DNA from 2 places in the Yersinia aldovae 670-83 genome. Region 1 is predicted to be linked to the other one. Evidence: predicted binding sites of a transcription regulator. Region 1 holds the regulator's gene; the other holds the start of a gene.

Region 1 (15,325 bases):
TCATTGGATTTCGTTTTCATCGAAATACCAGTAAACCCGTTGAAATTTAAAATAACAGGCGACAAAGATTGTGCCACAGCGCGGTATTGTCCAAACTGGATAGATGAGATTTTTTTATCACCACCGCTTAACTGCCGAGTACGCTTACAGCAGAAAGCGTTTGGTAAACCGGAGATTCATCGCTGAAAATAGTTGGCGCTAAAGGCTCTTAGTGGAAACAACGAATAATCCTGTCAATGAGGTGAGGCGCTATGCGCATTGGTATAGATCTAGGTGGCACCAAAATAGAGGTTATCGCACTGGCCAATGACGGGCAGGAGCTTTTCCGCAAACGGATCGATACACCGCGCCATGATTATCAGAAGACTTTACAGGCTATTGCTACTTTAGTTGCAGATGCAGAGGCGGCTACCGGTGAGCAGGGCAGTGTTGGCGTTGGAATTCCGGGCACGCTTTCGCCCTTTACTGGCAAAGTAAAGAATGCCAATTCAGTGTGGCTGAATGGTCAGATGTTCGATAAGGATCTGTCGGGGTTACTATCTCGTCCGGTACGGCTGGCAAATGATGCTAATTGCCTTGCGGTTTCCGAGGCTACAGACGGTGCCGGAGCGGGCAAACACCTGGTTTTTGCAGCCATTATCGGCACAGGTTGCGGCTCAGGTATTGCTATTGATGGGAGGGTACATGCTGGTGGTAATGGTATTGCCGGTGAATGGGGGCATAATCCATTACCGTGGCAAGATGAAGAAGAGCAGCAATATCAACAAGATGTATCCTGTTATTGCGGTAAAAGAGGGTGTGTCGAGACGTTTGTGTCCGGTACCGGATTTGCCACGGATTACTTTCGTATGAGTGGAAAACCACTAAAAGGTAACGAGATCATGGCGTTGGTTGAGCAGGGCGATGTAATTGCTGAACGAGCAATGCACAATTATGAGCGGCGCTTTGCCAAGTCGCTGGCTCATGTCGTTAACCTGTTTGATCCGGATGTAATCGTACTGGGTGGGGGAATGAGCAATGTTGATCGTTTATACCAAACACTACCAAAGTTAATTCGTCCGTGGGTATTTGGCGGTGAGTGTGAGACACCCATTTGCAAAGCATTACACGGGGATTCGAGTGGGGTGCGTGGTGCAGCCTGGTTGTGGCCAACCCTTCGCCCTTGACGCCACTGCGTCGTTAGCAGCTCTCGCTTACCCGAATCACTTACTTGAGTAAGCTCATCGGGGTGCACTCGTTTGCTGCCTGGCTGTAACGCCAATGACTTTGGGTAAATGCCCTGTTCGATTTACCCAAATCATACTACTTCACCTGAAAAATACTGTCTAAACGGCTGACTCCCAATCCGTTGACCTTTTTAACTTTTATCTGCACCGGAATTCGCTCTTTCATCGCCTCCACATGGCTAATAACCCCGATAGTTTTACCTGAAGCGTTCAGACTATCCAGAGCATCCAAGGCAATATCCAGCGTTTCTGCATCCAGAGTACCGAAGCCTTCATCAAGAAATAGTGAGTCAATACTGGTTTTATGGCTGACCAAATCAGATAACGCCAATGCCAGTGCCAGGCTGACCAAAAAACTTTCCCCACCGGAAAGTGTGCGGGTATCGCGTATTGCATCCGCCTGCCAGGTATCCACCACTTGTAACTCCAGAGCGTCACTGGTTTTTCTCTGTAACTGGTAGCGGCCATGTAAACGGCTGAGTTGGTTATTTGCCAGATAGACCAGATGGTCGAGCGTCAAACCTTGCGCGAATTTGCGGAATTTATCGCCTTCTTTGGAGCCGATTAATTGATTGAGATAACTCCAGTCATCATATTGCTGTTGGCTACGCTCAATTTGCTCAAATAGCGCGTGCTGGTTGCTGCGGCGAGCTGTATCCGTTTCTAGCTGGTTACGTAATTCGCCTTGCCGTAGTGTATTGGCTTTCAGTTGTGCCAATAATTGCTCCAATTGCTGCTGTAATACTGCTAATTCAGTGGTTTGATCGACTCCGATTGGACAGGATTGTAACTGTTGCTCCAGTGCTTCACTGGCTTGCTGCTGACGGATATTGGCTTGCTGTTGACGCTCACCCAATTGTTGTTTCAATTGCTGCAAACGTTGCCTTTCATCTTCGCTCAGTAATGCAGCGGTTAAAGCCGCCTCATCGTCAAACTCACTGCTTGCCAGTGCTTGCTGTAATTCAGCCTGCGCGGTGATTGCGCGTTGCTGATTTTGTTGATGTTGTTGTTCTAATCCCGCCAGTTCACCCGATAGCAAGTTAAGTTGAGATTGTGCCTGTTGCAGGGCTTCGGCTGCATTCTGCTGCGCCAGCTCGATTTGTTGCTGTTGCTGGCGCAATAACTGGCGTGCTTCGGCAACGCTGGTGCTACCAAACAGTGCCTGACGTTGCTGATTCTGCTGCTGTAACAGGGTTTCAGCTTGTTGATGTTGTTGAATGAGCACAGATAACTGGTCAATACATTCTTGTAAATGGCGACGCTCATCCTCAAGCCGTGTTTCCAGAGTTTTTTGCCCCAGAGCAAGCTGCTGTTGCTCTTGTAGGTGCTGCTGCCAACGTTGGTTTTCCTCTTCCCGCTGTGCCAGCCAATTCTGCTGCTGGTCTGTTTCAGGTATTGCTAGCGATAATGCAACCAGTGCGTTACTGAAATCTTGGCGCATTCTTGCCAATTCATCTTGCTGGCGTTGATGCTGTGCAAGTAACTGTTGGTGGGATTGTTGGGTATCCTGCTGGCGCTGAGTAATTAATGCCAACTGTTGCAGATATTTTTGCTGCTGTTGTTCTGCTTGAGTCAGAAGCTCTTTAGCTTGCTGGTGTTGTTGATTGAGTCGTTCATATTCTGCCAGTTTGAGTTGGCAGTTTTGTTCTGATTGTTCCTGTTGTTCCAGCCAATTCGCTAATACAACGGGTTCATTTAATGCAAATGTCAGTGCTAATGGGCGCACCAGAAGTTGCCAGCGCTGTTGATAATCAGCTAATTGCTGATTGCTGTGCTGTAATTCTTGTTCCAGATGTTTGAGCTGTTGTTGCAAACTTTGTGTCTGGGCATTGAGTTCCGAGCCTTCGGTTGATAGCCGTTCAACTTGTTGGCGCTGTTTATCAACGCGCAGGGCTGTTTCAGAGGGTTTTATTGCCTGATATTCGGTAATCGCTGGATGATCCAGCGCGCCACATAGCGGGCAGGACTCTCCTGGTTGCAGTTTGGCTCTTTCCGCTTCCAGTCTGACTATCTGATTCTCGCGTTCCAGCAAGGTTTCCAGATCCATCAGATGCTGTTTTTGTTGTTTATATAACTGACGTTTTTCCGCTAGCTGTTGTTCGAGTTGTTTTAGTTGTTGCTGCTGGTTGGCTAATTGCTGCTGTTGCTTATCATGCAATGCCTGTACTTGCTGTGCCAAAGGCGATAACGAGGCTAATTGTTGCCGGACTGAGCGTTTTTGTTGGAGTTCATCAAGTTGCTGGCGCAGTTGGGCCGAGGGCTGCTGCTGTTCTAATTCGGATAATTGCTGCTGGATGCTGGCTGCTTGCGAGGCCGCCTGTGCTAATGCTATTTGCTGCTGTTTATCTTGATCATTCAGTGTTGCGGCTTGTTGTTGCAGTGTATTCAGTAGTATGGCTTGCTGCTGTAATTGCTGCTCGCTTTCAACCGATTGCTGTTGCTGTATTTGCAATTGGCGGAACTGTTCGCGCCACAACGGCAGGTTTTTTTCCCAGTGTTGATGGTGGGCATACTGGTGGCTGTACTCAGCCAGTTGTTGCAGACGCCGGTGAGTTTGTTTTAGTTGTTGCTCATTTAGTTCAAGTTGTTGTCTACCTTGTTGTTCTTTGCCCCGCAATTGCTGTAATTGGGTGGCAAGTTGTGCCAGTGAGTGCTGTTGCTGAGCAATAAGGTTATCCAGCGGAGCCACTTTTTGTTCGATCAGTGTTTCTTGCTCATGCTGTTTTACCGCTTGTTGTTGGCGGGCGGTATTAGCGTGTTCCAGTGCCTGAGCCAAGGGGGTTAGGCGAGTCTGAAGTTGCTGCTGCTGTTGGGTCAATGTGGTGATGCGTAGTTGTGTCTGTTGCAGATCCTGCTGGCTTTTTGAGCACTCGCGTAGTAACGGGCGCAATTTTTCTGCCGGTTCACTACGGGCCAATCGTTGCAGTTCGGGCAGTAGCTGTTGATACTCTTGCTCGATGAGTTGCTGTTGCTGCTGATATTCCAGTAGATTTCTTTGCTGCTGCTGCCAATGAGTAAGCCAATTTATTTGATTTTGATACGCCAGTTGCTCTGCACTGAGCTGTTGTTCTTGTTGGCTGAGGGTATCTATTTCTTGGCTCAAAGCTAAACGTTGTTCTTCATTGAGCAGTTCAATGCCACTGGCTCGCTGATGCAATGCATCCAGATGGGTCTTCGCCTGTTTATGTTGCTCAAATACGTGTTCAGATAGCCGACCATAAATATCGGTACCGGTTAATTCTTCCAGTAGTTCAGCCCGATCATTGGCATCGGCATTGAGGAATGCTGCAAACTGCCCCTGTGATAGCATCATGGACTTGGTAAAACGGCCAAAGTCCAGGCCAGTGAGTTCTGCAATCATATCCAGCTTGTCGCGCACTTTATCGGACAGAATTTTACCGCTCTCGCACAACGCCAGTTCGACTTTAGGTGCTTGAAGATTCCCCTCAGGGCTATTTTTAGCGCGCCTCTGGCTCCAGAAGGCACGATAACTGACGCCTTTCACTTCAAATTCAACTTCTGCCAGTGACTCAGCGGTGTGGCGTGTCATCAGTTCATTCTGGCTGGGAGTGACATTCAAACGTGGCGTTTGGTGATACAACGCCAGGCAGATGGCATCCAGCAGTGTGGTCTTACCCGCTCCTGTTGGCCCGGTGATGGCGAACAAACCGCTACTGAGAAACGGTTCGACGGTGAAATCAATCTTCCATTCACCTTGCAGGGAGTTAATGTTTTTTAGCCGCAGGCTTAAAATCTTCATGCGGATGGCTCCTCTGTGGCATCTTTGCCTAAGGTAACGTCATTCACCACCTGATTGAACATTTGCCACATCCTCTGTTGGCGTGGTTCGACGAGATCCACCTCCAATGCCAATCTGCGTTCAAAGACATCAGAGACACTCAGCTCGTTGAGTGTCTCTTTTTCATGTTGTTGAATGCTGGTATTACGCTGTTCTTTGCTACGGCGCAGTAACACCACTTCAACAGGTAAGTCTGCGGCTAATGCCTGAATTCGTCGTTGAATATCGGTGAGATAATCCTGTGTGGCGACTTCGATATCCAGCCATACCGGTAAGCCCTGATGATGAGAGAATACAGCCAGTTGCTGCTCTATCTGTATTAAGTCACCTTTGATTAGCTGCATGGGTTGGAATTGTGGTATGAAAAGTGGGGTTACTGACGCCAATGTTTGTTGCGAAAATTCAACCAGATAAACACTTTTCTCTTTGCTTAACTCATCAAAACTGAGAGCGATGGGTGAGCCGCTATAGCGGATATGCTCAGATTTAGCCACTTGCTGGGCACGGTGGATATGGCCTAAAGCAATATAATCTGCTGGCGGAAAGGCTTGCGCGGGGAAAGCATCCAATGTACCGATATAGATATCACGGACCGAGTCAGTAGTGGTGACGCCGACGGTGGTCAGATGGCCTGTGGCAATAATGGGCAGTGGCAGGCCAAGCTTGGTGCGCAGTTCCACGGCCTGTTGGTAGAGCACCTGATAGTGGTTTGCGATGGCTTCTTGTAATGCCAGTTGCTTTTGCCCACCGGATTCACCCGCCTGACTGGTGACCAAATCACGAGGCCGCAAGAACGGAATGGCGCAGAGTATGGCTGCCGGTTGCTGTTGCCTGTTTTTTAGAATAATAATTTGTTGTTCCAACCGGTTGCTGGCACAGGAGATTACGGTGGTATTCAGGTATGAAAGCAAACCGCGCGATTCATTCAATGTTGCCACTGAATCATGATTACCGCCGAGCACGACTAACTGACAGCCAGTGGGCTGGAGGCTGACAATAAAGCGGTTATACAGCTCGCGGGCATAGCTGGGTGGAGAACCTGTGTCAAATATGTCGCCGGCAATGATCAGCGCATCTACCTGATTTTCTTCGATCTGCTCAATGAGCCAGTGCAGAAATGCCTGATGTTCGGCAGCACGACTTTTGGTATAAAAATGCTGCCCCAAATGCCAGTCAGAGGTATGAATAATACGCATAAATCTCCCGCGATGGCAGGTTATCGGTCAAAGTGAATGGCGCTGATTATAAACGCTGGTAACAGGATGTCGCGGCTAAAAAAATATGATGAGATAAATCTTCGAGACGTCTCGCAACGTTGGCTACTGAATTTTGCAAATTTCATGAAACTTATCACTATGCTTATTGGTTGCGGATGTGTGATATTTTTCATAAATCTGTCACAAAAGTGACGCATAATGGCTTCCGAACTCAAATAGTGACCACTAACATACTGGCAGGGTTGATGATGGCAAGACGCATACTGGTGGTGGAAGATGAAGCACCTATCCGTGAGATGGTGTGCTTTGTGTTGGAACAAAATGGTTACCAACCGTTAGAAGCCGAAGATTATGACAGTGCGGTAATGCGCCTGTCGGAGCCTTTCCCTGATTTAGTGCTGTTGGACTGGATGCTGCCCGGCGGCTCGGGTATCCAGTTTATTAAACATATGAAACGTGAAGCATTAACACGGGATATACCAGTGATGATGCTGACCGCCCGTGGCGAAGAAGAAGATCGGGTGCGTGGGCTGGAAGTGGGCGCGGATGACTATATTACTAAACCTTTTTCGCCAAAAGAGTTGGTGGCACGTATTAAAGCTGTGATGCGTCGAATATCGCCAATGGCAGTCGAAGAAGTGATTGAAATGCAAGGGTTAAGTCTTGATCCTTCATCGCATCGTGTCATGTCTAATGAACACGCGCTCGATATGGGGCCGACCGAGTTCAAACTGCTGCACTTCTTTATGACTCATCCCGAGCGGGTATACAGCCGTGAACAGTTGCTTAATTATGTCTGGGGCACTAACGTTTATGTAGAAGACCGCACGGTTGACGTGCATATTCGTCGGTTACGTAAGGCGCTTGAAACTGATGGCCATGATAAAATGGTACAAACTGTCCGGGGAACCGGATACCGTTTCTCAACGCGCTACTGAGTTTTCAGTGCCGGAGAATTCGTTGTGTTAGAACGCTTATCATGGAAAATGCTGGCTATAGAGCTGGCTCTTTTTTGTTTGCCCGCACTCTTGTTAGGTGCTGTCATCGGCTATTTGCCGTGGCTATTATTAGTTTCGGTCGTCGCAGCACTGGTCTGGAATTTTTATAACCAACTCAAATTATCCCACTGGCTATGGTTAGACCGCAGTATGACCCCGCCTGCTGGCCGCTGGAGTTGGGAGCCGCTATTTTATGGTTTATACCAGATGCAACTGCGTAATCGCAGGCGTCGGCGTGAACTGGCATTGCTTATCAAGCGTTTTCGCAGTGGGGCGGAATCACTGCCGGATGCAGTGGTTATCACCACCATCGAGGGCAATATTTTCTGGTGTAACGGCCTGGCTCAACATCTGCTGGGGTTCCGATGGCCAGAGGATAACGGTCAGCATATCCTCAATTTATTGCGTTATCCGGAATTTAGCCAATATCTGCAACAGCAAGAGTTCGCCCGTCCGTTAACCCTGCAATTGAATAATGGTTATTTCGTGGAGTTCCGGGTGATGCCTTATACCGAAGGGCAATTGCTGATGGTGGCCCGCGATGTGACCCAGATGCGTCAGTTGGAGGGGGCAAGGCGCAATTTCTTTGCTAATGTCAGCCACGAATTGCGCACGCCATTAACAGTATTGCAAGGTTATCTGGAAATGATGCATGACCAAGCGTTGACAGGGCCGTTGCGCGATAAGGCTTTGGGCACAATGCAGGAGCAGACCAAGCGGATGGATGGGCTGGTGAAGCAGTTGCTGACGTTATCGCGTATTGAAGCCGCGCCGAATGTGGATATGAATGAGCGGGTAGATATCCCCTTGATGTTGAAAGTGTTGCAGCACGAAGTGCAGGCATTGAGCAATGGTCGTCACGAGATTACTTTCAGGGTCAATGAGCAACTAAGAGTTTTTGGTAATGAGGATCAACTGCGCAGTGCCGTATCAAATCTGGTTTATAATGCGGTGAACCACACGCCAGAGGGGACTAAAATTGAAGTCTGCTGGCAGCAAACCCCTCAAGGCGCGCAATTCCAGGTGAGCGATAATGGGCCGGGGATCAGCCCTGAACATCTCCCACGCTTGACTGAGCGCTTCTATCGGGTGGATAAGGCGCGATCTCGCCAAACCGGTGGCAGCGGGCTGGGGCTGGCGATTGTGAAACATGCATTGAGTCATCATGACGCGCGGCTGGACGTGATAAGCGAAATCGGTTTGGGCACCCGTTTTATTTTTACCTTACCGAACCGGTTGATTGTTCCGTCGGTTTTAGCTGAGAATGCAGTCAAATCTTAGAAGGCTCGGACATTAACCTGATGAAATGGGGAAAACTGGCGCAATTGTCTGCCATATTATGGTTTAGTTGTGCGGCGTTAGTGTACGCTGTGGCGGCAGTCCCCCCCGTGGTGACAGGTGATAACGTCATACCTGCCTCGGCTGCGAACACGTTGTCAGGCAACCTCTCCAGTGTCGGTTCTGATACTCTCGCCAACCTGATGTCCCTGTGGGGCGATGATTTCAATCATCACTATCCTGGTGTTAATCTACAAATACAGGCGGCGGGTTCCTCTACCGCGCCTGCGGCGCTGGCGTCAGGGGCAACTCAACTCGGGCCGATGAGCAGGCCGATGAAAGCTGGTGAGATTAACGCCTTTATTCAACGCTATGGCTACCCGCCGTTGGCAGTACCGGTGGCGGTTGATGCGTTGGTGGTGTTTGTGCATCAGGATAATCCGTTGAATAAACTGACTTTATTGCAGCTTGATGCCATTTTCTCTCAGAATCGCCGCTGTGGAGAACCTCGCCCGATTCGGCGTTTCGGCGAGTTAGGTCTAAGTGGCGATTGGGCTGAGCGATCGTTGCAACGTTATAGCCGTAATTCAGCCTCCGGAACTTATGGTTTTTTTAAGCATCGGGTACTGTGTGATGGCGATTTTATGAAAAATATCAATAAATTGCCGGGTTCTTCATCGGTGGCGCAAGCCGTGGCAGGTTCATTAAATGGTATCGGTTATGCCAGCATGGGCTTTCGCCATAGTGGAGTGAAAGCCTTAGCTCTGGCCGCCGTTGGGCAGGATTTCGTGATGCCGACGGCTGAGAATGTCAGAGAGGGGCGTTATCCGTTGTCGCGCTATCTGTATATTTATATCAATAAGGCACCGGGGCAGCCATTGGAGCCATTGACTGCGGCATTCCTTGAGCGGGTGTTATCACCGGAGGGGCAAAGATTGGCTACCCATGATGGCTACCTGCCGCTTCCCCCTGAGATGCTGATTCAAACGAGAAATACCGTGGGTTTTACTGATTAGTTCAAGTGTGAATTGACGGAGTTTGTCAGAGCCGATTGGCTGCTAATTGTTAATGTTTGGCTATAAATGCTACAAATCATATGGCGTGTATTTATCTAAATCTGGCATTATTTGCTGCTTTTACAATAATATCTGGATGATCACTCTGCTTTTATGATCCTGACTTGCCTTTCTCCGCTATAAACGGTCTACTTAGCGCCGTTGTTGGCCTATTCCACCTGCAAATAACTTCAAAAACACTGCATACTGTCGAAATAGATTGCCTATTAACCGCCGGAGTTTGCGTTTATCAGAGCTTTGTATCGTTTCGAACACGTCGGAAAGACCACAACTCAGCACTTTTTCTTTTGGTCATTTTAACTAGGCAACACACATCACTATGAGTCATCGTTTATCATCTAAAGATATTATGGCATTAGGTTTTATGACCTTTGCCTTATTTGTTGGCGCGGGCAATATCATTTTCCCGCCAATGGTGGGGTTGCAATCAGGTGAACATGTCTGGTGGGCTGCAATTGGCTTTCTGATCACTGCCGTTGGGCTTCCGGTCATTACTGTTATCGCGCTAGCCCGCGTTGGTGGCGGTATTGATGCATTGAGCACCCCCATTGGCCGCAGTGCCGGTTTGGTGTTGGCAACGGTCTGTTATCTGGCGGTTGGCCCACTGTTTGCGACGCCGCGTACGGCTACCGTGTCCTTCGAGGTGGGTATCGCCCCGCTGACCGGTGACGGCCCATTACCCCTGTTTATCTATAGCGTTGTCTATTTCGCGCTGGTAATAGGTATCTCGTTGTATCCTGGTCGCCTGCTGGATACGGTTGGTCATATTCTGGCTCCGCTGAAGATTTTAGCGTTGGCAATTTTGGGTATCGCGGCGTTGATTTGGCCTGCTGGCCCCTTGATTCCGGCCACCGATGCTTACCAGCAAGTGCCTTTCTCCTCTGGTTTCGTCAATGGTTATCTGACGATGGATACCTTGGGGGCATTGGTCTTCGGTATCGTTATTGTTAATGCTGCCCGTTCTCGTGGCGTTGTATCCTCACAATTGCTGACCCGCTATACCATCTGGGCCGGTTTGATTGCCGGTATTGGTCTGACACTGGTCTACCTGAGTCTGTTTAAATTAGGCTCAAGCAGTGGCAGCCTGGTGCCAGAGGCGCAAAATGGCGCGGTGGTATTACATGCGTACGTTCAGCATACCTTTGGTGGTTTAGGCAGCGTGTTTCTGGCAGCATTGATCTTCATCGCGTGTATGGTTACTGCGGTGGGCCTGACCTGTGCCTGTGCTGAGTTCTTTGCACAATATTTGCCGCTATCGTACCGCTCGTTGGTGTTTATCCTCGGTATCTTCTCAATGCTGGTATCGAATTTGGGGTTGAGTCATCTGATTCAGATTTCGATTCCGGTTCTGACGGCGATTTATCCGCCTTGTATCGTACTGGTTCTGATGAGTTTCACTCTGCGCTGGTGGCGTAACGCGTCACGTATCGTCGCTCCGGTGATGTTGATAAGCTTGATATTCGGCATCCTTGATGCGGTAAAAGCCTCTACACTTGCTCATTTCTTGCCTGCGTGGACTCAGCATCTGCCGCTGGCTGAGCAAGGTTTGGCATGGTTATCACCTTCCTTGCTGGTATTCGTCGTCGTAGGGTTGTACGATCGCATCTGCTGTCGTCAGGAAATTGCTGCCAAGCAATAACGACACAGTCAGGAAGTATTCTTAGCCACGGCTCACCCCCGTGGCTTTTTGCTGAAAAAAGACGGGGCAATGTTCATGGATTTACCAGTCAAAAATAAGCTTAAACGTGGCCTGACAACGCGCCATATCCGTTTTATGGCATTGGGTTCGGCAATAGGTACTGGCTTATTCTATGGTTCGGCTGATGCAATCAGAATGGCAGGGCCAAGTGTATTATTGGCGTACCTGATTGGTGGCGTGGTGGCATTTATCATCATGCGTGCCTTGGGTGAAATGTCGGTCAATAACCCGCAGGCCAGCTCTTTTTCACGATATGCACAAGACTATCTTGGGCCAATGGCGGGTTATATTACGGGTTGGACCTACTGCTTTGAGATATTGATTGTCGCTATTGCTGATGTGACCGCATTCGGTATCTATATGGGGGTCTGGTTCCCAGATGTTCCTCATTGGGTATGGGTACTGAGTGTTGTTCTTATTATTGGCGCAGTCAATATGATGAGCGTGAAAGTCTTCGGGGAACTGGAATTCTGGTTTTCATTCTTTAAAGTCGCCACCATCATCATCATGATTCTGGCCGGGGTCGGTATTATTGTCTGGGGTATCGGTAACGGGGGGCAACCGACCGGCATTCATAATTTATGGACTAACGGTGGCTTCTTCAGTAATGGTTTTGTTGGCATGATGTTGTCATTACAACTGGTGATGTTCGCTTATGGCGGGATTGAAATCATCGGTATTACGGCCGGTGAAGCTGAAAATCCGAAAGAATCCATTCCGAAAGCGATTAACTCTGTACCGTGGCGTATTCTGGTGTTTTATGTCGGTACACTGTTCGTCATTATGTCTATCTACCCGTGGAATCAGGTGGGGACTAATGGTAGCCCGTTCGTCTTAACGTTCCAACATATGGGGATAACCGTTGCGGCCGGTATTCTGAATTTTGTGGTGATTACCGCTTCGTTATCTGCAATTAACAGTGATGTGTTTGGCGTTGGCCGCATGTTGAATGGGATGGTAGAACAGGGCCATGCGCCGAAAGTGTTTGGTGCGATTTCCAAACGTGGTGTGCCGTGGGTCACGGTGTTGGTGATGATGTTTGCCATGCTGATTGCGGTTTATCTGAACTACATCATGCCAGAAAATGTCTTCCTGGTGATTGCATCACTGGCCACATTTGCCACGGTGTGGGTCTGGATCATGATCTTGTGCTCTCAGATTGGTTTCCGCCGTTCGTTGAGCGAAGATCAAATTAAAGCGCTGGACTTCCCGCTGCGAGGTGGGACATTAACCTCAGTGCTGGCAATCATTTTCCTGGTATTCATCATTGGCCTGATTGGTTGGTTCCCAACGACGCGGGTTTCGCTGTATGTCGGGTTAGTGTGGATTGTGCTGCTATTGGTGGGATACTACTTCAAGGTCAGCCATCAGAAGAAACAGGCAGTAGCAGTGAAAGAAGCAGAGTAAAATATTAATAACAACGCCGCTGATAGCTCAGTGAGTGAGGGGTTACCGTGTTGAAGAGCACGCCAGTGGCTCATGTAGCACGATTCCTCTTCAGTTGATTCTGTCAGCGGTTTGAGCCGGGAAATATCCCGGCTTTTTTGTCTCTTTCATTTAGTCATTCAATAATCCTCTCCGCCCCCGTTCTCATCCCTGATATTTATGCTAATAGATGAGGGGGTTTTCTGCACAACATGGCATTGTTGATACCGGTTTATTTATACAGGTGAATGTGTCGCGGCGTTAATGTCTGCACCAGATAGCCTTAACAGCAATCGTTTGGGTTAAAGCAGGAGAGTTCTATGCTTAGTGGTTGGCATCTTCCCGTCCCGCCGTTTGTCCGTCAGCGCGGTGACACATTCCATATTACTTTATGGCTGCATGGCGAAGCGTTGCAGAGCGATACATTACCCACACAGGTGTTTTTACGCTGTGAGCCAGATAATGAAGAGTGGTTGCTCACCATGAAAGGCGAGCTGCATCATGGCTTTTGGCGTTATCGCGCAACGTTGCCGTTACACGAAGGCCAGCCTACTCGGCGCTACTGTTTCAAACTGTTATGGGATGATAATCAGCAGTGGTTTGGCCCGTTAGGATTTTCGGTCGTTCCACCCGCACAGTTGGCACAGTTTGCGTTAGCGTTCCCAGACCGTGGGCCTGATTGGGTTGCCGATCAGATTTTTTATCAAATTTTCCCCGATCGTTTTGCCTCGAGTCTGGGTGAACATGGTGTGCAAGATGGCAGCTATTTTCATCATGCTGCGGGTCATGCGGTTGCCCGCCGTGAGTGGCAATACCCACTGGATGATGTGAATGCGGCTTCAACATTCTATGGTGGTGACCTGACCGGCATCAGCCAAAAAATCCCTTATTTGCAACAGCTTGGTGTTACAGCGCTGTATCTTAACCCCATTTTTACCGCCCCCAGTGTGCATAAGTATGACACACAAGATTATTATCAGGTTGATCCCTACCTTGGCGGTGAGCGTGCTTTTCTGCAATTACGCGCGGCGACTCAGGATGCAGGAATAAAGCTGATACTTGATGGTGTATTTAATCATACCGGTGACTCGCATCATTGGTTTGACCGCCATCAGCAAGGTGAAAATGGGGCTTGTCATCATGAGGACTCGCCGTATCGCGGCTGGTTTAATTTCTTCCCGGATGGGCGGGCGCTGAATTGGAAAGGGAATGCGAGTTTACCCAAACTCAATTTTGCCCATCAAGATGTGGTGAATAAAATTTATCGCAGTGATGATAGCGTCGTAAGGTATTGGTTGCGGCCCCCTTACAGTATTGATGGTTGGCGACTGGACGTGGTGCATATGCTGGGCGAAGAGGGCGGTGCGAAAGGTAATTTACGCCATTTGGCGGGTATCTATCAGGCCGCCAAACAAGAGAACCCACAAGCCTATATTCTGGGTGAACACTTTGGTGATGCGCGTCATTGGTTACATGCCGGGGTAGAAGATTCGGCAATGAATTATATGGGATTTGCGCTGCCCGTTCGTGGCTTTCTAGCCGGTCTTGACGTGGCTTATCATCCGATAAAACTGACGGCTAAGGATTGTGCTTACTGGATGGATGAATACCGCGCTGGGCTGCCTCATAATCAGCAGCTTAGACTATTTAATCAGTTGGACAGCCATGATACCGCCCGATTTATAACGCTACTAAATAATGATAAAGCGCGTATGGCGATGGCGTTGGTGTGGTTGTTTAGCTGGATTGGCGTGCCTTGTTTATTCTATGGCGATGAAATCGGCCTGGATGGTGGCAATGATCCCTTTTGTCGCAAGCCGTTCCCGTGGGATGAGTCACAGTGGGATAACAACCTGCTAAAACTGTGTCAGCGTATGGCGGCTTTGCGCCATAAGAGCCTGGCGCTCAGGCGTGGCGGTTGTCAGGTGATCCATGCTGATGGCGACTCTCTGGTGTTTATACGCAGTTATCAGCGTGAGCGGGTACTGGTGGCACTGCAACGTAACAGTGATGCTGATATCCAACTGCCCTCATCCCCTTTACTCAATGTTACTCAGTGGCGCTGCCTGGAGGGTAAATCCGCGTTGAATGTCACTGAAGTGGGAGCCAATCTACAATTGTTGGGTGAAAGTGTGACGCTATGGCGTGGCGTTGGTGAGCGCTAACTAAATAGTTACCCGATAGAGATTAAAAGCAGCCAGGTGCTGCTTTTTCTTTTGTTGAGATACTGTATATATATGATAGACCACTGGTTAACCGGCAAACTCAGCGAAGGAAAGAACACATGAATACCATTAAAAGAAAGGCATTGATTATCGGCGCTTCACGGGGCTTGGGCCTCGGGCTGGTTGATGAGCTTAGTCGCCGTGGCTGGGCGGTCACTGCGACAACCCGCGGTGCGGCGAAAGAGAGCGGAGCACATGCTGCTCATTGGTTAACATTGGATATTAATCAATCAGAAAGTATCGAGCAGTTCTTGCCGCAAATTAAAGATGAAAAATTTGACCTGATATTTGTTAATGCGGGTATTTCCGGCCCTGAGCATCAATCTGCTGTTGATGCCACGCCGCAAGAGATCCTCGAATTGTTCCAAACGAATGCGATTTC
Region 2 (15,325 bases), 860 kb from region 1:
GCAATCGCCAGGCGCTGTATTGTGTCGTCGAGCTGCGGATGAAAATTGAGATTGGCCCGCAGACGAGGTGATTGCTGGGCTTGCTGGCTCAGTTGAACAAGAGATTTTATGGTAATTTGCTTCATTCTGGCTGAATATCCTTAAGAGTGGCTAGCGTTAATTTAGCGTAAATAACACCAGGTTATAAGAGGAGCGGTGGTGGATTCTGCCCACTTTATGACAGCGCCTAACCTGAGAAAGAATCCAGCACATCAAAATAGAGAATCGCGCTCACGAATTAACCCCTTTTAACCGGTTGACAGACTTTTTCTTCTCGGCGTAACATGCGCGCACTATTCTTAATGAGGACATTCGCCTTGGACACACCCAGTAGATACTGGCTCAATAACCTGTTAATAGGGTGCAACCACGAAGGCTATCCTCATATTTGCTGATAGCCTTCGTGGTTGTCAGCAGCCCCGCTAAACTGCTGCTGTGAGTCAGATCTCCTTATGGTCTGAAACATTCGGTATTTATCAATACTCACCTGTTTCTGTGCTTCAATGCGTATCCCCTATCCATCACCGCAAGGGAGTTTTGGCACATGCTGAGCGCATTTAAATTAAGCAACAATCGCTTATCCCGTTTGGAGCTGGATGAATCAGACGACCTGACCTCCTCACTTTGGGTCGATTTAGTCGAGCCAGAAGAAGGGGAGCGAGAACGAGTCCAGAATGAATTAGGGCAAAGTCTGGCAACACGGCCAGAGCTGGACGACATCGAGGCTTCCGCACGGTTCTTTGAAGATGAAGACGGCCTGCATATCCACTCCTTCTTCTATTACGAAGATGCAGATGATCACGCCGGCAACTCGACCGTGGCATTTACCATTCGCGATGGCCGCCTTTATACGCTGCGTGAACGTGAGCTACCGGCATTTCGTTTATACCGTATGCGCGCCCGCAACCAGACACTGGTTGATGGCAACGCTTATGAGTTGCTGTTGGACTTATTCGAAACCAAAATTGAACAGCTGGCAGATGAAATAGAGAATATTTACAGTGATTTAGAAGCGCTGAGTCGTGTCATTATGGAAGGTCAGCAGGGCGATGAATACGATGCTGCGCTGTCCACGTTGGCGGAGCAGGAAGATATCGGCTGGAAAGTGCGGCTGTGTCTGATGGATACCCAGCGAGCGCTGAACTTCCTGGTGCGCAAAGCCCGCTTGCCGAGTGGTCAGTTGGAACAGGCTCGCGAAGTGTTGCGCGATATCGAATCTTTGCTGCCGCACAATGAATCCTTATTCCAGAAAGTTAACTTCCTGATGCAAGCGGCGATGGGTTTTATCAACATCGAGCAGAACCGGATCATCAAGATCTTCTCAGTGGTTTCGGTGGTGTTCCTGCCGCCGACGTTGGTGGCTTCAAGTTATGGGATGAACTTTGAGTTTATGCCGGAATTGCGCTGGTCATTTGGCTATCCGGGGGCGATCAGTTTGATGATTATTGCGGGTTTGGCACCGTATCTCTACTTCAAGCGCAAGAACTGGCTCTAACCTTTATACCCGTCATACTTCAAGCTGCATGTGCGTTGGCTGCTTTTGTGCACCCCAGTCACTTACTTGAGTAAGCTCCTGGGGATGAATGAGCCTCATCCTTGAGGCTCACCCTGCGGGCTAGCATAAATGCTGTTCAAATCGGTTCCCGACCGATTTGTTACTCAATGGCCGCCTTTCTGCAACTCGAATTATTTAGGGTATGGATGAATAAAAAAGCCCGGTAACTCAATGTTATCGGTTTTTTTTTAAGCATTTTAACTGTTAAGCACGTAACTTGCGTTGGGTATAGAGCGCATCCAGTGTGAACAACAATAATGCCGCCCAAATAAAGGCGAAAGTCACCATTTTATCGTTGCCGATAGTCTCGCCGTAGAAGGTTACCGCCAAAATAAACATCAATGTTGGGCCAAGATATTGGAAGAAGCCCAGAGTCGACAGTTTTAAGCGTGTGGCGGCGGCAGTGAAGAACAACAACGGAATCGTGGTAATCACCCCTGCGGCGGCCAGCAGCACGTTTAGCGACCAGGCATTGGCACTCATGTGGCTGGTTGGGCTATCAGCAATAAAGAACAGATAGACCGCAGCAATGGGTAATAGCCACAGGGTTTCGACCAACATACCGGTTTGCGCATCAATCCCCAGTTTCTTGCGAATCAAGCCATATAACGCGAAGGTAATCGCCAGACCTAAACCAATCACCGGCAGCGAACCAAACTGCCACAGTTGGATTAATACCCCACCAAAGGCCAACGAGACTGCCACCCACTGCATACGACGAAAACGTTCCCCGAGAAACAGCATACCGAATAACACATTCACCAGCGGATTAATAAAATAGCCCAGACTGGCTTCGAGCATATGATTGTGGTTGACCGCCCAAATGAACAGCAGCCAGTTGCTGGCAATCAATACGGCGGTTACCGCCAGCAATAGCAGGCGCTTACGATTTTGAATGGCACTGCGCACCTGCGGCCAATTGCGGCTGACGGTGAGTAAAATCAGCATAAAGAAAAATGACCAGATAATGCGATGCGTCAGAATTTCATCCGCTGGCACCTGTTGGATGAGTTTGAAATAAGCAGGTGCAATGCCCCATATAAAATAGGCAGCCAGAGCAAAGAAAATGCCCTGACGGGTTCGTTGTTTATCCATAAGATGGTGTTGCTCGAAACCAGAAAGGTGATGCGGTGAGTGTACTTAAGTTTGCGCTACGAATCATCACCGCTGTTGGTCATATCAGCCAACCAAATAGGTCGCCGTCGCGCTGGCAATGTGCATTTGGCTTTCATTATGCAGCTCAACTCGGGCTACCGACACCTTGTTACCGCTGCGTAAGATACTGCTGCTGGCGATAAAATGCTCGCCACGGCCAGGGCGCAGGTAATCGACACGCAGGTCGATAGTGCCCATTTTAGCCAGCTTCATTTGCAGTTGCTCTTTGATCAGTGGTTCATGACGCACCAGGCTATTCCCTACGCACACCAGCCCGGCAGCCACATCCAGTACTGCGGCGATCACACCGCCATGCAGAATGCGCTGTGCAATATTGCCGACCAGTTTGTCATTATTATCGAAGGTTATTTCAGCGTAATCTTGCTCAAAACGGGTTAATCTCAGCCCTAACTCGCGATTAAACGGCATGTGATACACAAACACGTCGCCGATCATGCGGCGGGCATCCTCCAACGTTAACGTTGTCACTGACATTTTCCCTATTCTCTTTGCCGTTGCATGTATAGCCCGGCAACAAAAGTTAATGAATTGTTTATTTTATGCTTCTATTTTGTTGTTTTCCAGTCGTTAATTCATAAATATAAACAAGTCTAATCCCAGAGATCATTTGTGTGTAGAATGAGCTGTTTCATTACAAATAGAAATAATCCGTAAGATGATGGGGGGAATGATGGGCAAATTTTGGCGGGTTTTGATTGCATTATTACTCGCGCCAACGTTGGCGCAGGCAGAAGACGCGGCAGTTGAGAAGATTCATGATGCGCCTGCGGTGCGTGGCAGTATTATTGCGGCAATGTTGCAGGATCACGATAATCCATTCCTGCTGTATCCGTATGAAACGAACTATTTATTGTATACCTATACCAGTGACATTAACAAAAACGCTATCAGCTCGTATGATTGGGCGCAGAATGCCAAGAAGGATGAAGTTAAATTCCAACTGAGTTTAGGCTTCCCAATCTGGCGCGGTATTGCCGGTGACAACTCTTTATTGGGTGCCTCTTATACCCAGCGTTCATGGTGGCAAGCATCCAACAGCGATGAGTCCTCGCCATTTCGTGAAACTAACTACGAACCCCAAGTCTTCCTGGCATGGGCAACAGACTATGAATTGGCGGGCTGGACATTCCGTGAAGTGGAATTCGGTGTTAACCACCAGTCCAACGGTAAAGCAGACCCCACTTCACGCAGTTGGAACCGTGTATATACCCGTCTGATGGCTCAACGTGGTAATTTAGAAGTCGATCTGAAGCCTTGGTACCGTATGCCTGAAAGTGACAGCAAAGATGACAACCCCGATATCAATAAGTACATGGGTTATTATCGCCTGAAAGTGGGTTATGCGTTGGGCGATAGCGTGTTCAGTATTGATGGTCGTTATAACTGGAATACCGGTTATGGTGGCGCTGAAATGGGCTGGAGCTACCCAATTACCAAGCATGTTCGCTTCTATACTCAGGTGTTCAGTGGCTATGGTGAGTCAATGATTGACTATAACTTTAGGCAAACACGGGTGGGTATGGGTATCATGTTGAACGATGTCCTTTAACGTCATCCGGCGTTAGAAAAGTTTCAGACACAGGCCGGTTCACCGGCCTGTGCAGATCTCATAGTTGGGGAAAAGTGTGTCAACCGCTGCAGTGATAAACAGGGAATTACTGGCCGTTCAGGTATTGCGCGATACTTTCGGCTATCAGCAATTCCGGCCAGGGCAACAGGAAATCATCAACGCCACTCTATCCGGGCAAGACTGTCTGGTGGTGATGCCAACCGGTGGCGGTAAATCCTTGTGTTATCAGATTCCTGCACTGGTGACGGACGGGCTGACGCTGGTGGTTTCTCCCTTAATTTCCTTAATGAAAGATCAGGTTGACCAGCTACTGGCTTATGGCGTTGGGGCCGGGTGTTTAAACTCGTCGCAAACGCGCGAACAGCAGTTGGCCGTGATGGACGGGTGCCGCAGCGGTCAGATTAAGCTGCTGTATATCGCGCCTGAACGGTTGGTGATGGAGAGCTTTCTTGATCAACTGCACCAGTGGCGTCCTGCGCTGTTGGCGGTGGATGAAGCGCACTGTATCTCCCAATGGGGGCATGATTTCCGCCCGGAATATCGCGCTCTCGGTCAGTTAAAACAGCGTTTCCCTGATTTACCGGTGATAGCACTCACCGCCACGGCTGACGAAGCGACGCGCGGTGATATTTTGCGTTTGCTCAATCTGTCACAGCCATTGGTTCAGGTTAGCAGCTTTGACCGCCCCAATATCCGCTACACCTTGGTGGAAAAGTTCAAACCGCTCGATCAACTGTGGCGTTTTGTCCAAGACCAACGTGGTAAAAGTGGCATTATTTACTGTAACAGTCGGGCCAAAGTGGAAGACACCACCGCCCGCTTACAAAGCCGTGGTTTAAGTGTAGCGGCCTACCATGCCGGTCTGGATAACGAACGCCGCGCGCAGGTGCAGGAGGCTTTCCAGCGTGACGACTTACAAGTGGTGGTCGCGACTGTGGCTTTCGGTATGGGCATCAACAAGCCCAACGTGCGTTTTGTGGTGCATTTTGACATTCCGCGCACTATCGAGTCTTACTATCAGGAAACCGGCCGTGCCGGGCGCGATGGTTTGCCCGCTGAAGCTGTGCTGCTGTATGACCCGGCCGATATGGCGTGGTTACGCCGCTGTTTGGAAGAGAAACCGGCAGGTGCGCAACAAGATATCGAGCGGCATAAACTTAATGCGATGGGGGCGTTTGCCGAAGCGCAAACTTGCCGCCGTCTGGTGCTGCTGAACTATTTTGGCGAAGGTAAACAGCAGCCGTGCGGCAACTGCGATATCTGTCTTGATCCACCGAAGCGTTACGATGGTTTGGCTGATGCGCAAAAAGCGTTATCGTGCGTTTATCGCGTCGGGCAACGGTTTGGCTTGGGGCATATCGTCGAGGTGCTGCGTGGGGCGAATAACCAGCGTATTCGCGAAATGGGCCATGACAAACTTTCTGTATACGGCATTGGCCGCGAGCAAACTCATGAGCATTGGGTCAGCGTATTACGCCAACTGATCCACCTCGGATTGCTGAGCCAGAATATCGCGATGTTTTCAGCCTTGCAGTTGACCGAGGCCGCGCGGCCAGTATTACGCGCTGAATTGCCGTTGCAACTGGCGGTGCCACGTATCCAAAATCTGAAAGCACGCAGCAGTGCGAATCAGAAATCGTATGGTGGCAATTACGATCGCAAGTTGTTCGCTAAATTGCGCAAATTGCGCAAATCTATCGCCGACGAAAGCAATATTCCGCCTTACGTGGTGTTTAACGATACCACGTTGCTGGAGATGGCAGAGCAGATGCCAATTACTGCCAGCGAGCTGTTGAGTGTGAATGGGGTTGGGCAACGCAAGCTGGAGCGCTTTGGTGCGTCATTTATGGCGATGATCCGTGACCATGTGGATAACAACGACGACTAACCGGTCACCTTTCCTGTAATGAGAGCCTATTTATGCTAATGCTATTTCTGACTGTCGCGTTGGTTCATCTGGTGGCGTTGATGAGTCCGGGGCCAGATTTCTTTTTTGTCTCGCAAACTGCCGCCAGCCGCTCACGTCGTGAGGCGATGCTGGGAGTGGTAGGGATCTCGCTGGGGATTGTGGTCTGGGCCGGTGTGGCATTAATGGGGCTGAACCTGATTTTGCAGAAAATGGCCTGGTTACATCAGATCATTATGGTCGGTGGCGGGTTATATTTGTGCTGGATGGGGTGGCAGTTGCTGAAATCTGCCCGTGCTAAACGTAATCCAACCGACGGTGATGTTAACGTTGAGCTGCCTGCCCGTGGGAGGACTTTCCTGCGTGGTTTTCTGACGAATTTGTCTAACCCGAAAGCCGTTATCTATTTTGGCAGCGTGTTTTCACTGTTTGTCGGCGATGATGTCAGTGCTGGCGCGCGCTGGGGCTTATTTGTGCTGATTGTCGGCGAAACCTTCGTCTGGTTCAGTATTGTGGCGTGCGTATTTGCGCTACCCGTGATGCGCCGTGGCTATCAGCGGTTATCCCGATGGATTGATGGACTGGCTGGCGTGCTATTCGCCGGGTTTGGTATTCACCTGATATTGTCTCGCTAGCAAATTCCCAACCGATTAGTGGCGTGGCTGGGGGGCATGTCAGCGCGTTTTATACTTTTCTGGCGGTAGCCAGCAGTGTGCCAATTAGCATAAATAACCCGCCAAATATCCGGTTCAGCAATTTCATTTGTTGTGGTGATTTAATCCAGCCAGCAATTCGCGTGGCAAGAGTCGCGTAACCTATCATCACGATGATATCAACAATCACACTGGTGCTACCAAGAATCAGATATTGCGCCACCTGTGGTTGATGTGGCAGCACAAATTGCGGGAATAATGCAGCCAGAAAAACAATACTTTTCGGGTTGGTCAAATTGACGAACACCGCGCGTTTAAACAGCTTACGTCGTGGCATACTGTTAGCTAACGCATGTAAGTCTAACGCTCCCGCCGCGCGCCATTGTTGAATACCCAGCCAGATTAAGTAAGCCGCACCCAGCCATTTTAAAATTTCAAAAGCCAGCAAAGATTGAGAAATCAGTGCGCCCAAGCCGACGCCAACTAATACGATATGGACTGACAAGCCTAACTGTAACCCGCAGATTGACGCGATGACACCCCGTGTACCGTGGCTGATGGTGGTGCTCATGGTGTTAATGGCACCCGAGCCGGGTGAGAGACTGAGGATCAGTGTTGTCAGTAAATAGGTTAACCACCAGTCTAAGCTCATCGGCAAAACTCCCTGAACGCGTAAATTTATGCCACAATACGCTATTGCTAATCGTTGCGCTATGGCCCACATAATGACCGGGTTTACCCAAATTTCAGGTTTCATCGAACATTAAGCAACCTCGGCCAAAGGATGTAATCAATCAGGTTATGCCGTTAGATAATCACATGAATAGCTGGTTAACCCGCGAAGGGCAGTTTGCTGCTTTTGTTAACGGGCCGCTGTTGGATTTCTGGCAGCTAAGGGATGAAAATGAGTTTATCGGTGTTGATGGTATCCCGATCCGCTACGTTCGTTTCCGTGCGCCACAGCATAATCGCGTAGTTGTGGTTGTGCCTGGCCGTATCGAAAGTTACGTTAAATATCCTGAAGTGGCCTATGACCTGTTCCAACAAGGTTATGACGTCATGGTGCTGGATCATCGCGGGCAGGGGCGATCCGGGCGGATGCTGGACGATCATAACCGTGGGCATGTCATCAAGTTTGATGATTATATTGAGGATTTTGCGCAGTTGGTGCAGCGCGAAATCAGCGACAGCCATTATCAACAACGTTTCGCACTGGCGCATTCAATGGGCGGGGCTGTCCTGACACGATATCTGGCCAGAGATCCCGATACATTCAATGCGGTGGCGCTATGCGCGCCGATGTTTGGTATCCATTTACCGATGCCGGGCTGGTTGGCGCATCGTATTGTGGACTGGGCCGAGAGGTCTCAGAAACTGCGGGATTACTATGCCATCGGAACCGGCCATTGGCGGCCAATGCCGTATGTGGTCAATATGCTGACCCACAGCCGCGAACGCTATCGTCGCTACTTACGCCAATATGCGGATTCGCCAGAAATCCGTGTTGGTGGGCCAACCTACCATTGGGTACGCGAAAGCCTGTTAGTGGGTGAGCAAATTATTGCCCAGGCAGACAAAATTACCACACCGGTTCTGTTGCTACAGGCCAGTGAGGATCGGGTGGTACATAACCCGGCCCATAATGCATTTTCTCAGGCAATGGCTCTGGCGGGGCACCCTTGCGAAGGGGGGCAGCCTAAAGTCATTCAAGGCGCACGCCATGAGATCCTGTTCGAGCGGGACCCGCTGCGTGCCGAGGCGCTAAGCGCCATATTGCGCTTTTTTGCGCAACATCAATCATCAGTCGGCCATCCAGACCCCGACACCACCAGAGGTTAGAACATACCGCTATGTATCATGTTGTTGCTTCCGATTTAGATGGCACGCTGCTATCGCCTGATCACCTTTTAACTCCTTATGCCAAAGAGACACTTAAGTTGCTGACGCAGCGTGATGTGCACTTTGTGTTTGCCACTGGACGTCATCATATCGATGTTGCGCAAATCCGCGATAGTCTTGAAATCACTGCTTTTATGATCACCTCCAACGGTGCGCGCGTGCATAACACTGCGGGAGAACTGATTTTTAGCCATAACCTTGATGCGGATATTGCCCGAGATCTCTATAACATCGAACATCACAATCCAGATATTCTGACCAACGTCTATCTGAATGACGAATGGTATATGAACCGTGAAAGCCCGGAGCAGAAAGCGTTTTTCCGTGAATCGGTGTTCAACTATCAGGTGTTTGAGCCAGCACTGCTGCCAACTGACGGGGTGTGCAAGGTCTATTTCACCTGTGAAGATCATGACAAGTTATTGATTTTAGAAGAAGCGATCAATGCACGTTGGGGCGATCGGGTCAATGTCAGCTTCTCTTTCCCAACCTGCCTGGAAGTGATGGGCGGCGGTGTTTCGAAAGGTCATGCGCTTGAGCAAGTTGCTAAGATTATCGGTTATTCACTGAAGGAATGTATCGCGTTTGGCGATGGTATGAATGACCTGGAAATGCTGTCGATGTCCGGCAAAGGCTGCATTATGCGTGATGCGCATCAACGGCTGAAGGATATGTTACCGAATCTGGAAGTGATTGGTTCTAACGCTGATGATGCGGTGCCACACTATTTACGTAAGATGTTTTTAGGCACAGATAACTAACTGATTATTATGCTAAATAAAAATTAGCAGTAAAAATGGCGAACGGTAGATGAGTTCGCCATTTTCTTATTTTCAGTTATTTCAGATAACTCACTTACTGGTGCTGACTCTGTTTTTGCAGGAACTGCACACCTTTATCCGGGAAGTCAGTAAACACTCCGTCAACTCCGGCCTGATTGTAGATAATATCAAACAGTTGATTCACGTTAGTGGCGTATTTCGGTAGCTTATCCGCGCGGATAGTGTACGGATGAACCATCATGTTATTGGCATGTGCATCTTTGACCATATTGGTCAGCTTGATGTTCTCTGGCGTCGAGGTTTCAACGACCAGCATATGGTAATCAGGCCCAATGCCGTCGGCATACTGCGCGACTTGCTTCATTGCACCTGGCTTGAACATCCAGTCATAGCTGTAGTTCACCCATTTACCGTCAGGTTTCTGCTCGTAGGTTTCATTCCAATCGGTATAAGCCACCAGTTGAACCAGCTTCAGGTTCATGCCCATCTTCGGTTCCAGCTCATTTTTAATGCGTTTTAACTCATTGGCATCAAAGCATTGCAGATAAACCTTATCGCTCTTAGTGGTGTAACCGTACTGTTTCAGTACTTCCAACACTTTGGTTGAGATGTCTTTCCCTTCCTGCTTATGGAACCACGGCGCTTTGATTTCCGGGTAAATACCGACATTTTTACCGGTTGAGTGGTTCAGACCTTGAACAAATTCAATCTCTTCCTGGAACGTGTGTACACGGAAGTCAGATTTGCCCATTGGGAAGCGGCCCGGATAGCTCTGCACTTTTTTACCGTCTTTATCAATATCAAAGCCTTCGGTAAACTTCAGTGACTTGATTTCCGGCAGTGTAAAGTCGATAGCGTAATAACGACCATCTTTACGGGCGCGATCAGGGAAGCGATCGGCAACATCGGTGACGCGATCCAAGTAGTGGTCGTGCAGCACCACTAACTCATTGTCTTTGGTCATAACCAAATCTTGCTCAAGATAATCAGCACCTTGCGCGTAAGCCATCGCTTTAGCAGGCAGACTGTGTTCCGGTAAATAACCACTGGCACCGCGGTGCGCGATAACCACTTTATCGGCTGATTTATCTTTAGCTAAGGATTCTGTCGCGTGTGCCATGCCTGCGACTGAGGATGCCAGAATCATACTCGCCAACAGGGTTTTGATGTGGGTTTTCATTGTTTGCATTGATAGTGCTCCATTTATCAATTTCAGGATATGAAAAAGGCTGTGTCGCTATTAATCCATAGATAACGGCACAGCCTGTAAGCTACTTAATACGCTGGGTATATTTATAATGAAATTATAAACCCTGCTTTCTTGCCAGTTCTGCGTGATGCTTCTTCTCACTGAACATGACAACTATCAGTAACAGAACCGCAATAATGCTACCGCCGATCATCACCATAAAGCCGCCGTCCCAACCGAAGTAGTCAACGGTGTAACCGACGATGGCGCTGGCAGCAACCGAACCACCGAGATAACCGAACAGACCGGTGAAGCCTGCCGCAGTACCGGCTGCTTTTTTCGGTGCCAATTCAAGTGCATGTAAACCAATCAGCATGACCGGACCATAGATCAGGAAGCCGATGGTGATCATACAGGCCATATCAATACCTGGGTTACCGACCGGGTTCAGCCAGTAAATAATGGTAGCGATAGTGACCAGTATCATAAAGAACACACCCGTTGCACCACGGTTACCTTTAAACACTTTGTCCGACATCCAACCGCACAGCAGCGTCCCTGGAATACCTGCGTATTCATACAGGAAATAAGCCCATGAGGATTTATCCAATGCGAAGTGTTTGACTTCTTTCAGGTAGGTCGGTGACCAGTCGAGGATGCCGTAACGCAGCAAATAAACAAAAACGTTAGCAATCGCGATATACCACAACAGCTTGTTGGGCAGAATATATTGCATGAAGATTTGTTTCGCGGTCAGTTCTTCTTCCGCTTCTTCACTGTAATCGTCTGGGTAGTCGTTTTTGTACTCTTCAATCGGTGGTAAGCCCACGGATTGCGGGGTATCACGCATCAGGCCGAAGACAATCAATGCCACCAGAATGGCACCAAAAGCAGGCATATAAAGCGCGGCTTTCCAGTCGTTAAACCATGCCATCCCTAACAGGAATAGCAGTGGTGGTAAGCCGCCACCCACGTTATGGGCACAGTTCCAGACTGACACAATACTGCCGCGTTCTTTCTTCGACCACCAGTGCACCATAGTTCGGCCACATGGCGGCCAACCCATTCCCTGGAACCAGCCGCACAGGAATAGCAGCACGAACATTACGGCGATACTGGAGGTTGCCCACGGCACGAAGCCCATAAACAGCATCACGGCCGCCGAGAGAATCAAACCGGCAGAAAGGAAGACCCGTGGGTTTGAACGGTCAGAAACCGAACCCATGATGAACTTTGAGAAACCATAGGCGATAGAAATACCGGATAGAGCGAATCCCAGATCTCCGCGCGAAAACCCTTGTTCGATCAGATACGGCATGGCCAGAGTAAAGTTCTTCCGCACCAGATAGTAGGCAGCGTAACCGAAGAAAATACCCATAAAGATTTGCCAACGTAAGCGGCGGTAGGTTGGATCAACGCGATCTGCGGAAAGCCGTGCCTGATGTGGCGCGGGCTTAAAAATGCTCAACATGAGTGCCTCCGATGGCTTTTTTGTCGTTTTTGAGTCTGATATAGCCTGGTGTCTATCTGTTAATAAAATGTAGCCGTTAGTTAAACGTAGACAGTGGTTAACCCGTTAACCCGCTGTCGTTTATGTTCTATAACGAACGCCATGCTAGATAAAATCTGAGGTTTTATCTGTGAGTGAAGGCGCATTTGTTACAGTTTTATGAAAGCAGCGGCGATTTTGAGCGATTGGTTAACATTTTGAAACCCATAATGACAAATCACTTGTGACTTTGATCACAATCATGGTTTTTAACCACCATATTAGTTTCGTTTTTGGTTCGTTTTTGGTTCGTTTTTGTTCCTTATCAAACAATAACCTTAAATATTGTGGCTCAATAGACTCATAATTAGCCGCCAGCGGCTGTCTGATAATGTGGGGTCTTGCATGACGAACACTTCTCCGTACACAGAAACTGATGTCATCATCATTGGTGGTGGTGCGACCGGTGCCGGGATCGCCCGAGACTGCGCCCGCCGTGGTCTGGCATGTACATTGCTGGAACGGCATGACATTGCCACCGGCGCGACGGGACGTAATCATGGCCTGCTACACAGTGGCGCACGCTATGCCGTGACGGACAGTGAATCAGCCCGTGAATGTATTGAAGAGAATCGCATTCTTAAACGCATTGCCCGCCACTGTATTGAGCAGACCGACGGCCTGTTTATCACGCTGCCGGAAGATTCGTTGGAGTATCAACAGCAATTTATCGCTCAATGTCGTGATGCCGGAATTGAGGCTGAAGCTATTGATCCGAAACTGGCACTGCGTTTGGAACCGGCGGCTAATCCATCATTAATCGCCGCCGTTCGGGTTCCGGATGGCACAGTCGATCCCTTCCGTTTAACCGCCGCTAATATGCTGGATGCCCGCGAACACGGTGCGAATGTCCTGACCTATCATAAAGTCGTTGGTTTACTGCGCAGTGCTGATCGCGTGAGCGGCGTGCGTGTTTTCGACCATAAAAACCAGCGGAAATATGATATTCATGCGCAGATTGTCGTGAATGCTGCCGGGATCTGGGGGCAACACATTGCGGAATATGCCGATCTTCGTATTCGCATGTTCCCCGCTAAAGGTGCGTTGTTGATCCTGGGTCATCGGATCAACAACATGGTGATCAACCGCTGCCGCAAACCGGCCGATGCTGACATTCTGGTGCCAGGCGATACCATTTCATTGATCGGTACGACCTCAACCCATATTGAGTACGATCAGATAGATAACATGGTCGTCACGCCACACGAGGTCGATACCTTAATTCGGGAAGGTTCGAAACTCTCACCACGGCTGGCGCAAACCCGCATTCTACGAGCTTACGCTGGTGTGAGGCCGCTGGTTGCCAGTGACGACGACCCGTCGGGGCGAAATGTGAGCCGTGGCATCGTGTTGCTTGATCATGCCAGTCGCGATGGGCTGGAGGGTTTTATCACCATTACCGGCGGCAAGCTGATGACCTATCGGCTGATGGCGGAATGGGCGACGGACAAAGTGTGTGAGAAATTGGGTATTAGCGCCGCGTGCACTACCGCTCAAGAGCCGCTGCCCGGTTCGCAGCAATCAGCAGAACAAACGTTAAGCAAAGTGATCTCTCTGCCCGCCAGCATTCGTGGCTCGGCGGTTTATCGCCACGGTGACCGCGCAACACAATTGTTGGCCGGTAATCGGCTGGATAACAGTTTAGTGTGTGAGTGTGAAGCGGTAACCGCCGGTGAAGTGCGCTATGCGGTTGAATCGTTATCGGTCAATAACCTGCTCGATTTACGCCGCCGAACCCGCGTGGGCATGGGAACCTGTCAGGGGGAACTGTGCGCCTGCCGTGCCGCCGGTTTACTCAATCGTTTCAACGTGACCACGCCGCAACAATCCCGTGAGCAACTGACGCAATTCCTTAATGAGCGCTGGAAAGGTGTGCGCCCGATAGCCTGGGGCGATGCGCTGCGGGAAAGCGAGTTCACTCACTGGGTTTATCAGGGGCTGTGTGGCTTGGATGATAGCCCGCCTACAGCATCCGCTGAGGAGAAACACGATGAAATTTGATGTCATAATCATCGGCGGTGGTTTAGCCGGGCTAGCCTGTGGTATCAAGCTGGCCGAACAAGGCAAATATTGCGCGATTGTCAGCGCTGGTCAAAATGCGCTGCATTTCTCCTCAGGCTCGCTGGATCTGCTGGCAAAATTACCTGATGGGCGAGCTGTTAGCAAACCGCTCTCGGCACTCAGTGCGTTGGCCGAACTCGCGCCGGAACATCCTTACAGCAAAATGGGGCAAGTGGCGAAACTGGCGTTGGACGCGGAGTCTCTGTTACAGCGCTGCGGCTTGAAATTGGTGGGAAGTGCGGCTCAGAACCACCTGCGCCTTACTCCATTGGGTGGCTGTCGCCCAACATGGTTAAGTCCTGCCGATATTCCGGTTGCACCATTAGACGGCCCTCTGCCGTGGCAAAAATTCGCGGTGATTGGAATTGAAGGTTTCCTCGATTTTCAACCGCAGATGGTCGCCAGTGCCTTGCAGGATCAAGGTGTTGAAGCCACAGCCGATTATCTGCACTTACCGGCACTGGATCGCTTGCGGGATAATCCCAGCGAATTCCGCGCGGTGAATATCGCCCGTTTGCTGGATCTACCGGAAAACCTGCAACCGTTGGCTGATGAATTATCGCGCCTGTCCTCTGCGGCTGACATGATTTTACTGCCGGCCTGCATCGGGTTGGAAGCCACCGCCCCACTGGACGCACTGCGCGCGGCGGTAGGTAAACCTATTCAACTGCTGCCAACACTGCCGCCTTCACTGCTCGGTATGCGCCTACACCAGGCTCTGCGCCACCGTTTCCAGCAATTGGGCGGCATTATCATGCCGGGTGATGCGGTATTACGGGCTGAGTTGGTGGGTGACCGAATTACCGGACTGTATAGCCGCAATCACGGGGATATCCCCTTGCGTGCGGCACATATGGTTCTCGCCAGTGGCAGCTTCTTCAGCAACGGGCTGGTTGCCACTTTTGAGCAGGTTTATGAGCCGATACTGGATCTGGATATCTTATCG

What was found. Region 1 encodes PhoB, which activates phosphate uptake and scavenging genes when phosphate is short. Its sites were predicted from a motif close to CTGTCATAAAACTGNCNNAT; they were not measured.
Positions count from the first base shown of each region.
Region 2: the regulator PhoB is predicted to act here: its motif matches at 12,426-12,445, upstream of glpT (glycerol-3-phosphate transporter).

Region 1 covers NZ_CP009781.1:1,572,812-1,588,136, reverse strand. The annotation lists gene mak (fructokinase) at 252-1,166, shown strand; gene AT01_RS07375 (AAA family ATPase) at 1,303-4,986, opposite strand; gene sbcD (exonuclease subunit SbcD) at 4,983-6,221, opposite strand; gene phoB (phosphate response regulator transcription factor PhoB) at 6,491-7,180, shown strand; gene phoR (phosphate regulon sensor histidine kinase PhoR) at 7,205-8,521, shown strand; gene AT01_RS07355 (PstS family phosphate ABC transporter substrate-binding protein) at 8,542-9,534, shown strand; gene brnQ (branched-chain amino acid transport system II carrier protein) at 9,914-11,233, shown strand; gene proY (proline-specific permease ProY) at 11,309-12,700, shown strand; gene malZ (maltodextrin glucosidase) at 13,039-14,883, shown strand; gene AT01_RS07335 (SDR family oxidoreductase) at 15,003-15,325, shown strand, end outside.
Region 2 covers NZ_CP009781.1:2,437,442-2,452,766, reverse strand. The annotation lists gene AT01_RS11180 (WbuC family cupin fold metalloprotein) at 1-125, opposite strand, end outside; gene corA (magnesium/cobalt transporter CorA) at 584-1,534, shown strand; gene rarD (EamA family transporter RarD) at 1,799-2,689, opposite strand; gene AT01_RS11165 (thioesterase family protein) at 2,774-3,244, opposite strand; gene pldA (phospholipase A) at 3,441-4,319, shown strand; gene recQ (ATP-dependent DNA helicase RecQ) at 4,396-6,228, shown strand; gene rhtC (threonine export protein RhtC) at 6,261-6,881, shown strand; gene rhtB (homoserine/homoserine lactone efflux protein) at 6,931-7,551, opposite strand; gene pldB (lysophospholipase L2) at 7,701-8,738, shown strand; gene yigL (sugar/pyridoxal phosphate phosphatase YigL) at 8,750-9,559, shown strand; gene glpQ (glycerophosphodiester phosphodiesterase) at 9,654-10,760, opposite strand; gene glpT (glycerol-3-phosphate transporter) at 10,885-12,240, opposite strand; gene glpA (anaerobic glycerol-3-phosphate dehydrogenase subunit A) at 12,664-14,319, shown strand; gene glpB (glycerol-3-phosphate dehydrogenase subunit GlpB) at 14,309-15,325, shown strand, end outside.